2 regions of the Peribacillus sp. YIM B13482 genome follow, and region 1 is predicted to be linked to the other one. Evidence: riboswitches for the same ligand, from Rfam matches in the RefSeq annotation. Region 1 holds a riboswitch; the other holds the start of a gene.
The links. Region 1 has a riboswitch for FMN ahead of ACFX4L_RS03650 (ECF transporter S component). Riboswitches for the same ligand answer to the same signal wherever they lie in the genome.

Region 1 (8,160 bases):
CTGTGCTTTTGCCTTTTCTTCTGCTACTTGCTGTGCTTTTGCCTTTTCTTCTGCTACTTGCTGCGCTTTTGCCTTTTCTTCTGCCTTTTTCTTTGCTTGCTCCTCTTTTGCGACTTTCCGCTTTTCTTCTTCCTCTGCTTTAGCTTTAGCTTCTTCTTTTTCTTCTTTTTCTTTTTTTTCTTTCTCCGCTTCAGCCTTTGCCGACGCTTTCTCTTTCTTTTCCTTTAAATCAGCTGCAGTTGCTGTAGTTGGAATCGTTTCTTTATCCTCGTCTCCCTTGTTTTCATCAATGACGACTTGGTCACTTTTTGTATCATGTACAGGTCTATGCTGAAGATATGTATAAAGGCTGTAAAATCCAATTGGAAGCAAAATAAAAAATAACGCTAATAATTGTATCATTGGAAACTTAATCTTCACTTTACTTTTTTTCTTTTTATTCTGGTGGACTTTACTGCGCTTGGGCAATGATGACTTAGCCTTCTGACGTTCAATTCGCGAACGAAGTTCACCAGCCTGGTCGTTTTCTTTTTCATTCTTTTGGACTCGGCTCATTCAAGTCACCCCCTTTCTTGCTCAACCCTCTTTGCTTTTTGCTCCTGATTAGAACACCAAGGATAAAGTCAATCAAAAAGTGGGCCGTAATCGTCACGATGATATTATTAGTCATTTCAAATAGAAAACCGATAAAGAAGCTCAAAACCAAAACATTTAAAAATAAAAACCAATTAAAAAGGTAACGATAATGAACGGCTGCAAAAATCAGGCTCGTCCATAGCAATCCAAAATGTGTTTGCAACACTCCACGAAATAATAATTCTTCGCTTATAGCTACCACTAAAGCAACGACAAAAATCATCTGGTATGACAAGTTACTGAAAATGCGTTCGTTAATACCACCATCATCCTGATAGGAAGATGGTGTCACTCTCATCAATAAAATGTCAAATAACAAGACAATGACTCCAGCGGGAATTCCAATCAGCAAAATATTCAGGTCATCAAAGATAAATAAGTCGAAAAAAGCAGAACGGTCCTCAAATAAAATAATACCTAAAAAAGCGGCTAACGTTAAGAGAATAATTTGTGTAAGAAACAAATTATATAGCAACTGCTTGTCTGTTAGTTGTTTAATTAATTCAGCTTGCTTATTTTTCATTCCCATTTTCCTTCTTTAATAAGATTAAAGCCAATTCATTTTTCCACGTGGAAAAGGGATTAACTGGATCAACCTTAACTTCCGGCCATACATCAGCCATTTTTTCGGCATCCATCCCACAGATATCACAGCAAATGGGGTTCACTACTCGCTGCTTTTCTTCAAAGTAGTGCAGTATCCCTATACGGCGACATTCACGTGCATATAACCAATGAAGGAATTTATGCAGCTTTTCTTGATTACCGGATTTCCTCTTTTGGCAATACTCTTTCATTTCTGACATTTGGTCTAAAGGATTTTTAGTTCCATTAATCAGCTGGGTAAAAAAACGAAGTTGGATATCATTCAAAGAAAAAGATTGAGACAGCTGTTCTTTTTCTGATAGGGTGAAATTCGCCAAACCCTTTTGTGAAGCATTAAGGAAAGAACAAACACCCTCGATTTGCATATCCGTAGGTAACTGTTGTTCCATCAAATGCAAGGGAAGCCCTTCATCCCCTTCGCAATATAATAAGACAGCGACACTTTGCTTCCGATCTCGTCCCGCCCTGCCTATCTCCTGAAGATATGCTTCCATCGTGGATGGCATATGAAAATGGATAACGTATCTGACATCCGATTTATTTACACCCATGCCAAAAGCACTTGTTGCACATATAATTTTCAACTGACCAGAAATGAATTGCTGCTGAATGAGCATCCTTTGTTCCTGTTCCATGCCACCGTGATAATAATTGACACTGTCAATCCCGTTTTCCTGTAAAAACCCAGTGACCGATTCCGCAACCTTTTTAGATGAAAAATAAATAATACCGCTCCCTGTAAATTTCCTTACAAGCTCCAGTACACGGGATAGCTTTTCATCGTAACTGATCAGGCGCTCGACAATTATTGCAATATTTTCTCGATCAACAGATGAGACGATTTCTTCGGCTTGACCAATTTCGAGTTTACTTACGATGTCCCTTCGGACTTCAGTGGTTGCAGTTGCTGTCAGGGCAAGCGTCAACGGATTGTTCAACTCACGCCTCACTTCTCCTAAATTCAAATAATCCGGACGGAAATCGTAACCCCATTGTGAGATACAGTGTGCTTCATCTATGACGAACAAACCGATTTCTATCGATTTCAAGGATTTTAGTACACTCTCAAGACTTAGCATTTCAGGAGATAAAAAGATAAAACGATACCTATGTAAACGATCGAGAGCTTTCCTTTTTTGATTTAGCGTCAAAAAAGAATTGAGGGTCAATACGCTTTTTTCGCCACTCATCTTTAGCTGATCTGCCTGATCCTGCATTAATGATAATAATGGGGAGACAATTAGGACAGTCTTATTTAAAAGGTAAGCCGGCAGCTGATAACACAATGATTTACCGGATCCGGTAGGTAGCATCGCTAATGTATGACGTCCGGACATCAATGATTCGATCACTTCTTTTTGTCCAGGACGAAATTCATCAAATCCAAATTTTTCTTTTAGGACACGTTCTATATTCATCATCCATCACCTATTTTCGCAAGTACAAGCCTGATCTGGAAAAAGCTTATCTGTTTATTATCGACCATCTGCTTGATGGCCTTAAGCTTTTTCGTACCAAGTTCATTAATAGCGGCTGCAATTTCCCTCTCATCGTCGAGAGACACATAATCGGCAATCGGAAAACTTTTATCCGATAGGACAATTTCGACTAGGTGATCCTCAATGGTGTTGACTTTCAATCGGCGGACCTCAGCTATTTCCCCAAGGTTTTTCCCTTCTTGGATGTATCGTAAAGTAGTTTGTGTAGATTGTGTCAAATGAGGATTTTCACCCCTTTGCCAATCATAGATCAACGTTGACAAAAGGGGGTAATCCGTTCCCGTTTCCATTTCAGAAAGCATTTGATGCAACGAGTCAAGGAAAGTAAAGCGGATAAACTCTTCTTCTAGATCTTTCCTTTTTGCAATCTGTTCAAACGTAAGCCCAATCCTGTTTGTCCCAGTTAATTTCATAATGAAAACATCTCGTTTCAAATCACTTTGACTTTCTAAAAGGGATATCAGTTCTTCATATAGATGTTGCGCAATCAACTCTCGGTCCTGACGATTGGCATGTAAAAATTCCTTTACGAAAAATTGGATTTTGGGATTTCTTTGTATCGGATAAAAACGTCTTTCATTGTGGACAATATGGGATATGGTTTGAATGAGTAAGTTTAACCTTCCCCAGAAAACCGGGGTGATATTGTGATACTTCCAACCATTTATAAAATTCGGAAAAGGATTATTATTGAAGTAATCGACTAACATCCCCTCACCTTGCATACTAATTTCAAATGCATCTGATTTATCCGTTAGATTTATGTATTCATGGTCAAGGAACTGTTCAATGTTTTGATTTAACTGCTGACGGGTAAATCGTGGTATTGTCCCAAATATATTCGTCAACCCGAATAAATGGGCATCCTGGATTGTTTGTGACGACTTCTTCCCCTGAAGCATATGGTATATAGCATAAATGGAACGTTCACCTTGAAATTTTTTTATCGCATATAGAATGATTGCCTGTAGATAATTATTCATGGGACTCACATCCTTGTTTCATTTATCCAATAAACCTATTGTAACAAAAAACTGCAAAAACCGCCGTTATTATTGATGAATACAAGGAAAATTATGTGACTAAATGACGAATCATGGAAAGGGCCATGTTAATTATTTCGATGATTTTCGTTGACATCCTGCTACATGATAGTTATTATCAATACAATTTCTATTGAAAAGTTTGGCATTCGGTCTTACAATAAGAAAGAGATAATAATCTGAAATAAAAAGATTATCAGTTGTCTATCAACTTAGGAGGGGTTATATTCATGGCTAAATTTACTATTGTGGATAAAGAAACATGCATCGCTTGTGGCGCTTGCGGAGCAGCAGCACCAGATATATATGATTATGATGACGAAGGGATTGCATTTGTTACCCTTGACGATAACGAGGGAATCGTTGAAATTCCAGATGTACTTATAGATGACATGATGGATGCATTTGAAGGATGTCCAACGGATTCTATTAAAGTTGCTGATGAGGCATTTGACGGGGATGCACTAAAATTCGAATAAAGGTACAAGCCATTTTCAATCGGGAATGGCTTTTTTTTTGGACAATTTCATTGCATCTTCCCCTGCCAAATTAAACGGACATAAAAAACAACCGAATTTGGATATCGGTTGTTTTTATGTTTCTATCGTAAATGCCATTAAGCATTTTTATATAATGTTTGCTTATTGATCCATGCCTGTAATTTAATGAACAACAACATGAATACAGATGTTATAAGCACGCCTTTAATTACATTGAAAGGCAAGATTGCCGTCGTGATTAACTTTCTTGATTCGGGTGCCGACATTGCATCCCATCCCATAAAGAAGGTATAAGCCGGTAAAAAGACATAATAGTTTAAAACACTCATAAATACTGCCATGGAAACTGTTCCCGCAAGTAAAGCGAACGTCATCCCTTTTTTTGAATTGATTTTCTGAAATACATAATAAGTTGGCAAGACAAACAGTATTCCGGCTATAAAGTTAGCAATATGCCCCACAGGTACAGCTGTCAAGGTCCCTGTCATGACTAAATCCAATAGGTTTTTAAGGAATTCAACTAGAATTCCTGCCATAGGACCAAAAATCAATGCCGCCATCAATGCTGGTATGTCGCTAAAATCAACATTCAGAAAAGGTGGAAATCCTGGAAACGGAAAATTCAAAAGCATCAATAAATAAGAAATGCTTCCCATCATTGCCAGCGTGACCGTTTTTTTCACTTTATTCTTTTTCATAGTTCTCTCTCCTTCTTTTCCGATCTACCTGAAAAGAGGTTAGTGTTCCTTAATGATGTCGATGCTCAATAAAAAAACCTTTAATTCCAATAGAATTAAAGGGATAAATTAAAGGTTACATCAAACAAACGTATCAGCAAATGACTGTTGAAACGCACTCAGGAACCTCCATCTTCTCCCATCCAGACTATACTGTCGGCTTTGGAATCACACCAAATCCTGCCCCGTAAGGCTCGCGGGCTTAGAAGGAGAACTTCCTTCATCACCGCCGGTGGGGAATTGCACCCCGCCCCGAAGATAGACCTATAAATTTTTTAGTTTCCTTTCGTTTCCGAAAGGTGCGTTAAGTAGCTTTGTATCAGCAGTTTATTCGTATAGGCGATTTAATGTGTTTCCACTAATCCCCTTTGAAAACCCGCTTTTCCAACCAAGTTTCCTACCAAAAACCTACCGTTTCTCCACCACTTAATTTATTTGATTTTATCATGCAAATTTAAAAAAGCAAGAAATAAATTTCCGCCTTTAACCTTTGGTTTTAATTTAAGGATAATTTATCCAACGGATTTTAGTGTATGTTTTTTCAGCAATAGGTAATTGGAATTTAAAACAATACACGTTGCAATCAGTCAAATTTTCCGATTCCTCCTGCATGTATCTTTCTTTGATCAGAGGCCTTTTCTCTTAGGCAAACGGCTGACAACGCGTTTTAATCGCTCCAGAAGTTTTTTCTGTTTATCCTGTTGATCCGCATTATAAATCGCTATACTTCCTGTCTGGCCGCCAATTGATTAGTGGGACCAAAGATCTTACATTTCTCTTACGCAATGCCATGAGTTCACCTTGCCGCATTCGAAGCCAATATGAAGATCAGCTTGTTACGGTACTCAAATCCGCTAAGATTTACTTACTTTATCTTTGGTCCAGTAATCCACTTTGGGCTTACCAGAGCGTGGTTTTGAGCTTTTATCCAACAGGAAAAAAGGATTCTTTAGTATTCAGCTGAATCGTCAGAAGAGCAGAGGTCATAGTACTTGTCTACTCGAGAAGATAAGGAAGGTCCGAAAAGTATTTTTTCTCTGTTAAATACAGTTAGGATGAATATCTATCGTCATGGTGAATGTCCATTTATAGATTAAAAGGTTTAAAACAATAATTGGATATACAAAATGATAATTCGGAATAATGTAAATAATTTTTCTTTTTTAAGCAATCGATGAGGAAGCCATTATTATGGCGGCCTTCCACACACGATCAGGATGATAATTATTGTTTTAAGCGCTTACATCCATTTAAGTCAAATTGACATAATTACCATTTCAATTGTAAAATTAACTGAAATTTAAGATAATTACTCTCCCCTAGGAAGGTGTTTAGCATGTATCGGATTTTAGTGGCAGATGCCATCAAACCAGAAGGACTCGGACCGCTATCAGAGGCATCCCATATTCTTCTTATTCAGAAGACAGTAGAGGAAGCGGCAAATGAACTTGATCGGATTGATGCAATACTTGTAAGAAGTGCAACGAAGGTAACGGAAGATTTAATGAACCGTATGCCGCAGTTGAAAATCATAGCACGCGCTGGTGTCGGCGTCGATAACATAGACATCCCCGCAGCGACAAAACGCGGGATTGTCGTGGTTAATGCACCCGACGGAAATACCATTTCAACAGCAGAACATACATTTGCGATGATGGCTTCCATGATGCGCCACATTCCGCAAGCTTATGCTTCATTAAAGAATGGGGAGTGGAAACGTTCTTCATATACAGGAACGGAACTTCGCGGTAAAACATTGGGTATAGTCGGCTTTGGACGTATCGGAGGGGAAATTGCCAAACGTGCTAAAGTGTTTGGTATGGATGTCATTGTCTACGATCCGTTCCTTACTGCCGATCGTGCAAAGAAAATGTCCGTTACATCCCTGCCCTTAGATGAATTGCTTCCTAAAGCAGACATCATTACTGTGCATACTCCCCTAACGAATGAAACCAGAGGATTGATCAATAAAGAAAAACTGCTTACCTGTAAAAAAGGCATATATGTACTGAACTGCGCCCGTGGCGGTATTCTGGATGAAGATGACTTATATGAAGCGATAGTTGAAGGACATGTTGCGGGAGCGGCACTGGACGTTTTCGTCGAAGAACCTCCACTTGGCCATAAACTGCTTGAACTGGATAGCGTCATAGCTACACCTCATCTAGGTGCATCTACGAAAGAGGCCCAATTAAATGTGGCCGTACAGGTTGCCCAAGAAGTATTGACCTATTTCGAAGGAAATCCAGTCTCAAGTTCCATCAACCTTCCAGCCATTTCTAAAGAAGTCTTTGAAAAGGTACAACCATTCTATCAACTTGTTCAGCAAATGGGATCCATTGCTTCTCAGTGCATGAAAGAAGGAATTCAGGAAATCTCCGTTACGTATGCTGGAGAATCATTGGACTTCGATACAGCGATTCTGACAAAAAGTCTGATCTCAGGTTTCTTCAAATCAAGAGTTGATGCAGCCGTCAATGAAGTGAATGCCCTGCTGATCGCAAAAGAGCGTGGCATCACAGTTGGTGAAAAAATCTCTACGGACTCTTTAGGGTACTCTAACTTGATCAGCCTTAAAGTAAAAGGTGACAACCGTGAATTAACAATCAGTGGAACTTATATCGAAAATTACGGTTCTCGAATTGTTAGTTTGAATGATTTCAAAATCGACTTTCATCCGGAATCGAATTTACTTTATATCCAGCATACCGATAAACCTGGTGTTATTGGTAACGTAGGTAAGATCCTTGGTGACCACGGAGTGAATATCGCCACAATGCAGGTAGGTCGTAAAAAAGCTGGCGGGGAAGCCATCATGGTTCTGAGCTTTGATGAACCCTTAGAAGACAACATGAAACAATTTTTAATGGAAATAGATGATATTACGTTCATGGCCCGTATTTCATTATAAGAAGAAAAAAAGTGCCTTCATGCGCGGGCACTTTTCTTTTAGGGTGTTTATTATGTACGTTCTTTTCAGCACCATTACATGTACTTCTCCCCATCATTTAGCCTAACTCCCTGCATCAATTGACTTGGTTCGGTGCTTTGGGCACCACTATGTCTTCAGTTAAATTCAGCTGGCCTACCTCTTCAATAGGAGCATTTTCAAATTTCACTTTTTCAAAACCAAAATCCT
Region 2 (8,160 bases), on a different contig from region 1:
AGAGGCTCGGCAAAGAAGGTCTTTTCGACATATTGACTATATGCCTTTTCGGACATGGTACAACCGGCGGCTTTTTGATGGCCACCCCCATCGTACTTGCCAGCAACTTCAGAAACATCTATGTCATCGTGGATTGTCCGGAAGCTGATTCTTTTACTTCCGACCATCAGGATTGCGATATAATCCAAATGTGAGAATTCTTTCGACAGTTCGTTTCCAAGTTCTGAGTGATATGACTCTGCGTGGACCACACCAGCTGTATGTGGACCGACCGTAGCTTGATAAACTTCTCTTTTTTTCCTGTTTATGTACCGATCTACTCGACTTTCTTCTACATTTAGAAGCGTTTGCTCCACTTCGTCAAAAGTGAAACTTTCAGCAGTAGAAAGCTTATTTGCGATTTTCATTTCGAATTCCTCTATCGGAATCATGAAAAACAGGTCATTCAACCGTTTTGCCGTTGAATTTTTATTTACTTCCCATTCCCAAGTATCGTATTGACGGACCAATTCAACGAATTCAGCGACAATATTTGAAGGTTCCAGCAATTTATTATCAACTGCATACTGATAGAATAATGAAGTTGCTGCCGTCTGTTTACCGTCTTCCTGTTCGACAGTTACAGATGCCCAATCATGCTCGTTCAAATGCAGTGCTGACTTATGATGATCGATCAGCAGCGCTTTGCCTCCGTCTTCCACAAACTGCGTAATCATTTTTTCGTTATCTTCATCAACCGATAGATCAGTAACAATCAATGTATCCTCAATCTTTGCCTGCTCAAGAAATGCTCCTACATTTTGATTAAGGCGACCGATTGAATTATAACTAACCACTACTTCTTCTCCGAATGCCAGCTTAGCGACAATGCCGCAGCCGACTCCATCTAAATCATTATGTGTAAAGAGATGGTACACACAAACCCCTCCTAATAACTAATAATTTTACTTTTCCCTAAAGACAGGAATTTCAATTGCAATCTTTACAATTGTAGCATAATCATATCCGCATATTTTATCATGCTTTCATTACGCGATGCTTTTGTTCGTTTTTTTTTTCGAAAAACCACTAATGATTCATTATTTCACAGAAATTATACCCAAATATAATGAAAACACATTACTTTGAAATTGTATTTCCATGTATTCCTTTAAAACTGACAGGGCAGCACAGTTAACCTTTAATGATTCAGACATCTCCCCGTTAGTGACTACTTAAAGTCTTACCCTATCCATCTTTCTAGGTCCCTCCCAATAAGTGGCCATATCCATTTTCAAGATTGTCCATACAACAGGGGAAAAATAGGAAGTCACAAATGCTTCATTGACCTTAAAATCCGGCAAATCAAAAAGCCGCAGGGAATGTTATTCCCTGCGGCTTTCCTGATGTGAAATCACTGTTCTATCAATTTTCCAAGGTTGGCCATTTCAATGGCACTAACGGCAGCTTCATAGCCTTTGTTACCTGATTTTGTTCCGGCACGTTCAATGGCTTGTTCAATGTTCTCAGTTGTCAACAAACCGAAGATAACCGGTACACCTGTGTCCAAGGAAACGGAAGCCATGCCTTTAGCTGCTTCATTGCAGACATAATCATAATGTGAAGTGGCACCCCTGATTACCGTTCCAAGTCCGATAACCGCATCGTATTTACCCGTATTCACAAGTTTCTTCGCAATTAACGGAAGTTCGAAAGCACCCGGCACCCACGCGATGTCAACATCATTTTCATCAACGCCATGACGCTTAAGGCCATCCAATGCCCCTCCTAAAAGCTTGCTTGTGATAAACTCATTAAATCTTCCTACCACGATTCCGACTTTCAATCCTGATCCTATTAATTGTGCTTCAATAACTTTCCCCATGTCCAATTCCTCCTAATTTTAAAAAAATATCATTTTTTTCATTTAAAGATTAATTTCGCTAAAAATCCTTCAAGCATTCGGGATGTTCAGTTCAAGTGCCTGTTTCCCGATTGTATCACTTTGTTCAAGATACCGAATCAAATCGGCTATCGTAATGAACTTCAGGTTGAATTTCCCAGCGATGACTTCTAAATCGGATACGCGTGCCATCGATCCATCATCATTCATGATTTCACATATGACACCAGCTGGAGCGGCACCGCATAATTTTGCCAAATCCACCGAAGCCTCCGTATGTCCTGCCCTCCTTAATACGCCGCCTTCTTTAGCGACTATCGGAAAAGTGTGACCAGGCCGTTGAAAATCTTCAGCAACCGAATCTTCTTTAAGAAGCTCAAGAATGGTCAAGGACCGTTCAAAAGCACTTATTCCTGTGGAAGTGCTTTTATGATCGACACTAACCGTAAAGGCAGTACCATGATGATCGGTATTTTCTCCTACCATAGGATGCAGGTTCAATTTCCCTGCCAGTTCTTCTGTAATGGTTGTACATATCAAACCTCGTCCATGAGTCGCCATGAAATTGATCGCTTCCGGCGTAGCCTTTTCGGCCAACAAGACGAAATCCCCTTCGTTTTCACGGTCTTCATCATCGGATACGATTACTACCTTGCCAGCTTTCAAATCCTCGATCGCTTCTTCAATTGTATGGAACATCATTACACCGCCCTTTTATTAGAATCCGTGCTCTGCCAAAAACTCTAAATTCAGTCCTGGTTTTGAATCGCCATTTTTCATTTGATGTATAATATATTTCCCTATCATGTCGTTTTCAATGTTAACGATATCGCCAGCCGCTTTTTGTCCCAATACGGTGTCCTGATGAGTCAATGGAATCAGAGATACAGTCAAAAGGTTTCGTTCAATTCCAAATATCGTCAGGCTCGTTCCATCAATGGCTACAGAGCCTTTTGGAATGCAAAAGGCACTGAGCCCTTCTTCCAATTGGATTACATAATATACGGCATTTTCTTTTCGTTCTTTTTTTATGATTGTTCCGGTCCCGTCGATATGACCTGAAACAAAATGACCGCCAAACCTTCCCTGTGCACTCATGGCTCGTTCGAGATTCACAGGTGATCCCAATTTTAACGTCCGGATCGAGGAAGCTTTGACCGTTTCCGGCATTACGTCGACTGTAAACAAACTTTTCGTGAAGGACGTTACCGTTAAGCAGACCCCGTTGACTGAAATACTATCCCCCAGATGAACATCTTCAAGGATTTTTTCAGAACGGATCGACAACTCCATACTGCTTTTCCCTTTTTTCAAGGAATGGACGGTACCGATATCCTCGATGATTCCCGTAAACATATTTTTCCCCCTTTTATAAAATATAAAAAACCCCTTAGGATGACCTAAGGAGTTAACAGGAGAAATGAGTGAAAAAAACTGTATACCTAAAAAGCCCAATATTTTCTTTTTTGAAAAATTAGGCGTACGTATACACTTGGGTTCCACACGTCCTTCTCCCATCCAGACTTTACTGTCGGCTTTGGAATCTCACCAAATCCTGCCTTTATCAGGCTCGCGGGCTTAGAATTTCTTCATCACCGCCGGTTGGGATTTTCACCCGACCCCGAAGGACTAAAATAATATGAATCTTTGAATATTTTATCACCTTAAAGTGAGGATGTAAAATTTCTAAACTTAAATGGTTCATTTGTTACAGGAACACCCTCACTTTATGGAAAAATGAAATTCCGCTCCAAGTAACTTCGATGTGCTCCAAAAGGTTAACCGGGCCTAATTGGTGGAATAGGTTATAGGAATTACAATTCAAACAAGGAGGAAGCCCAAGCTTATTGCCATCAACAATTTGCTTTTCTTTCTATTCGTCGTCACGATGAATTTTTTAGCCAATTTCCTGCCTTTGAACGGCCGAACATCTGGAGAGATTTCCGATAAACTGGATGTCCTCTTCACTCCTGCCGGTTATGTATTTTCCATATGGGGTTTAATCTATTTTCTGCTCGCCATCTGGGTATTCAGGCAGTTTTTAAGTAAACATCAAAACAGCCCTGCCAATAAGGCATCCTTCCCTTGGTTCGCTTTAAGCTGTGTCCTAAATGGCGCTTGGCTTTTGGCTTGGCATTACGAACGATTTTTGTTATCCGTATTCATTATCATTGCTCTTTTGGCTATATTATTGGTCAGTTATACAAGCATTAAAAAAGTGGAGCATACTCCTTTCGACCTATTTCCGTTTTCCGTTTATACCGGCTGGGTGAGTGTTGCAGCCATCGCCGACATTTCTTATTACCTTACCTATATCGAATGGGACGGTTTTGGGATTTCCAGTGTAGCTTGGACGATCGTTTTGCTGATTGCAGCAACAATCCTGGCCTTTGTCTTTGCTGGTAAAAACCGGGATTGGTGCTATCCTCTCGTATTCGTTTGGACGTTCATTGGCATCGGGATCCGAAATGGTGCGCCCTACCAGGTAATCACAGACATTTCTTATATTCTGGCTGCTCTCCTTTTTATCGTGTCGATCACGACCTTCATTAAAAATCGGAAGAACTGATAGGGAAATCTGGTGGTCTAAAAAGCTTGCTGAAGATCGTGCCAGATGTCCTGCCAAGCTTCAAGGCCAACTGAGAGACGGACCAGTTGGTCACTGATGCCCATTTGTTCCCGCGATTCTTCAGGAACGGCAGAATGCGTCATGGTAGCGGGATGCTGGATCAATGTCTCGGCATCCCCTAGACTGACGGCAATTTTGATAAGTTTCAATTTATTGAGGAATTCCTGTGCATCCTGTTTTGTACCATGCAATTCGAAAGAGATAAGGCCGCCTCCGTGTTTCATCTGTTTTTGCATTATATAATGATCCGGTGAAGCTTCATCACCTGGATAATATACCTTTTTCACCTTTGGATGTTTCACAAGTTCATGAAAGATGTTCATTGCATTGGCTGAGTGACGGTCCATCCTGACAGGCAAGGTCTTTAACCCCCGCAATAGTAACCAGGCATCGAATGGTGAAATGATTCCACCGATATCCTTCTGTGTAGTCCCAGCTACCTGATTAATAAAGTCCTTCTTACCAACGACAAGGCCCGCAACGACATCCCCATGTCCGCAAAGATATTTCGTAGCACTATGAAGGACGATATCACACCCATAGTCAAGGGGTCTCTGTAAGTAGGGTGTCGAAAACGTATTATCGACTACAATCGTCACATTATATTCCTTCGCTACTCTCACTACCATCTGTAAGTCAATCATTTTCATCGTCGGATTGATCGGGGTTTCTACATAAATGCAGGTCGTTTCCGGCCGAATCATTTTCCTTACCTTTTCTTCTGTATCCATTTCACAAAAATCATGAGTGATGCGGTATTTATTTTTCATTAACTGCAGAAGGCCAAAAGTACAACCATATAAACCCTGTGAACACAGGATGTGGTCATCCGTTTTAGTTAAGGCAAAAAGCACCGCAGAAACTGCAGCCATACCTGATCCGAAAGCAAGGCCAGCTTCCCCGCCTTCCAAAGCGGCAATCTTTTCTTCCAGCACTTGTACCGTCGGATTTCCAAGGCGTGAATAAATATATCCATCTTCTATACCGGCAAAACGCCGTTCCCCTTGCTCGGCCGTTTCAAAAGTGAATGTTGAGGTTTGGAATAATGGTGTTGCCAAGCTTCCTAAATGCTTCTTCGAGTCATATCCTTCATGTATGACTGCCGTTTCAAACTGTTTATACTTTCCTGTCATAACATCTCCTCCTAACCTATGTCTATTGATATCATATGTCAAAAATCCACATAAAGGAAGCGTTTTCAAACATAGATATCCCTGTTGTAAAAACCCATAATTTAGTATGTGTGATATAATTTCACAATCTGGTATTTATAGTTGAAGACTTCGGGAGGGCACAAGATGAACAAATTCATTTTTGGTTTTCTGGTCATTTTAACGACTGCGTTAATGGGTTCTTCATTCGCTATAGGAAAAATTGGCTTAGCGTATACTTCCCCAATGTTACTTGCAGCGATTCGGTTCATCCTAGCAGGTTTCATCATGGCCATTGTCGTCAAGCTCATCAAACGCCCGCATCCAAAAAAGATCAAGGATTGGTCAAAATTGAGTATCATCGGTTTTTTCCAGACGGCTGGTGTAATGGGATGCATCTTTGTAGGTTTAAGGACCATTTCAGCCGGGGAACTTTCGATCTTGACATTCATGAACCCATTATTAGTGGTCATTTTTGGAACGCTATTTCTTAGAACGATTTACACCTTGCAACAATGGTCGGGAGTTTTGCTCGGTTTTATTGGCGTTTTTATCACAATGGGGGCACATCTTGATTTGAAGACCGGTACTCTTCTTGGATTAATGTCAGCCATTTCGTGGTCCATTGCGACCCTATTGATGAAAGTTTGGGGACATACCTTCGACACTTGGGTCATGTCAGCCTATCAAATGCTGTGCGGAGGTTTTCTCCTGCTCATTGGATCATTTCTTTTTGAACAGCCCTTTTTCAAGATTTCCCAGGCATCCATCCTTATTTTGTTATGGCTGGCCATCATGGCATCCATCGTTCAATTTTCTGTTTGGTATTTCCTATTACAAAAGGGGGATTCAGCCAAAACGAGCGCCTTTCTATTTCTAGCTCCCTTTTTTGGTGTCCTATCTGGCTACCTCTTGCTGGATGAGCCTGTTCACTGGTACGTTGCGGTTGGAGGTTCACTCATTTTCATCGGCATATTTTTGGTTAACTGGGAATCCCACCATACAGTGGAAAAGGCATGTAGAGTGGATTCTGCAAAATGAATATCCACTTTAATTTCAAGACGAGAAGGAGTTCAGGCATGTTTGCGGATTGTATCTGACTCCTGCAAAAAAAAGAGACAGCCGCTACGGCCATCCCTTTTCCCCAACTCATTCATCGACTACGATGTTTCCACCATAGAAAGTTACTCTCGTTAATGGAATCTCCAGTTCACGAGCCATTTTTTTCAACTCTCGCTCTTCTCTTTCCGTTACGATTGAAATAACAGTGCCATCTGCACCTGCACGCCCTGTTCTCCCTGATCTATGGATATATTGATCGATGTTGTCAGCCATATCAATATGAACGACTGCTGTGAGGCCTTTTATATCTAGCCCTCTTGCCGCTACATCCGTTGCGATCAACATCGGGGATTTTCCGGAACGAAGCTTGCGCAGCGCCTTCTCCCGGTCGACTTTATTGGATTCCCCGTGAAGCACACCCATTTCAACACCTTTATAACTCAGCTTTTCATGTAGGACGCTCAGCTCTGCTATATCGTTAAGGAAGGCAAGGGCCTTCACATCTTTAAGTCTTGTGATTTTCTCAAGAATCTTGGATTTTTCCCGTCTCTCTACAACAAAGTAAAGATGGTCCACTTTCGATTCCATTTTTTCATGCTTATCGACCTTTATCATTTCGGGTTCATTCATGAATCCTCTGGCCGCTTTTTCCGTTTCCTCTGGCAGGGTTGCCGAAAATACCATGATTTGCCGGTCTTTTAGCGTTGTTTTGATAATATTATTGATCGTTCCCATATGCTCTGGAGTGATCAATTGGTCACCTTCATCAAGTACAATCGTCTTAACTTCATGCATCTTCAATTTTTTTTGGGCAATCAATTCGTAAATCCGTCCTGGTGTTCCAGCAATGACCTGTGGATGCTTCTTCAGTTTGTCCAACTGCCTTTTTACATTAGCACCGCCGATGAATGCTGCACCATTTATACCGCTTCCCTCTGACCAAATGCGAATTTCTTCATTGATTTGCATGACCAGTTCACGTGATGATGCTAAAATCAAAGCTTGGGGCGATTTTTTTTCAGGATCTATCTTTTCTAGCAATGGCAGTAAATAAGCTAAAGTTTTTCCGGTTCCAGTCGGTGATTCAGCCAAGATGTCTTTTCCCTCAACAATCACGGGAATCGCTTTCGTTTGAATCGGGGTAAGTTGTCCGAACCCGGATTTTTTCCAGACCTCTTGTATATATGGTTTTCTATCGTTCACTAATGCAGGTAATTCGCTCATATCGTTCTCCTTTAATATAAAACTTTTCCTATCTTTCATAGTACCATTTATTCTTGTCCAGTAGCCACCGGAATACGAATTGTAACCGTCGTTCCTTTGTTTATCTCACTTTCAAAATGCATTTCCCCATCAAGGCGATGAACGATCTTCCGGCAAATCGCAAGCCCGATCCCTGTGCCCTTTTCCTTTGTCGAATAGAAAGGTTCACCAAT

Region 2: another riboswitch for FMN. It lies ahead of ribE (riboflavin synthase); the one in region 1 lies ahead of ACFX4L_RS03650 (ECF transporter S component).

Annotation. Positions count from the first base shown of each region.
Region 1 is NZ_JBHZPF010000003.1:139,226-147,385, reverse strand. Features, by position in the region: gene ACFX4L_RS03675 (LysM peptidoglycan-binding domain-containing protein) at 1-555, opposite strand, end outside; gene ACFX4L_RS03670 (CPBP family intramembrane glutamic endopeptidase) at 533-1,159, opposite strand; gene ACFX4L_RS03665 (RecQ family ATP-dependent DNA helicase) at 1,149-2,660, opposite strand; gene ACFX4L_RS03660 (YpbB family protein) at 2,660-3,724, opposite strand; gene ACFX4L_RS03655 (ferredoxin) at 4,015-4,263, shown strand; gene ACFX4L_RS03650 (ECF transporter S component) at 4,401-4,982, opposite strand; FMN riboswitch at 5,149-5,285, opposite strand; gene serA (phosphoglycerate dehydrogenase) at 6,358-7,932, shown strand; gene ACFX4L_RS03640 (hypothetical protein) at 8,048-8,160, opposite strand, start outside.
Region 2 is NZ_JBHZPF010000011.1:98,450-106,609, reverse strand. Features, by position in the region: gene ACFX4L_RS08375 (DHH family phosphoesterase) at 1-917, opposite strand, end outside; gene ribH (6,7-dimethyl-8-ribityllumazine synthase) at 1,394-1,864, opposite strand; partial or broken gene ribB (3,4-dihydroxy-2-butanone-4-phosphate synthase) at 1,943-2,581, opposite strand; gene ribE (riboflavin synthase) at 2,600-3,238, opposite strand; FMN riboswitch at 3,385-3,515, opposite strand; gene ACFX4L_RS08355 (tryptophan-rich sensory protein) at 3,771-4,451, shown strand; gene megL (methionine gamma-lyase) at 4,469-5,644, opposite strand; gene ACFX4L_RS08345 (DMT family transporter) at 5,810-6,703, shown strand; gene ACFX4L_RS08340 (DEAD/DEAH box helicase) at 6,812-7,948, opposite strand; gene ACFX4L_RS08335 (ATP-binding protein) at 7,996-8,160, opposite strand, start outside.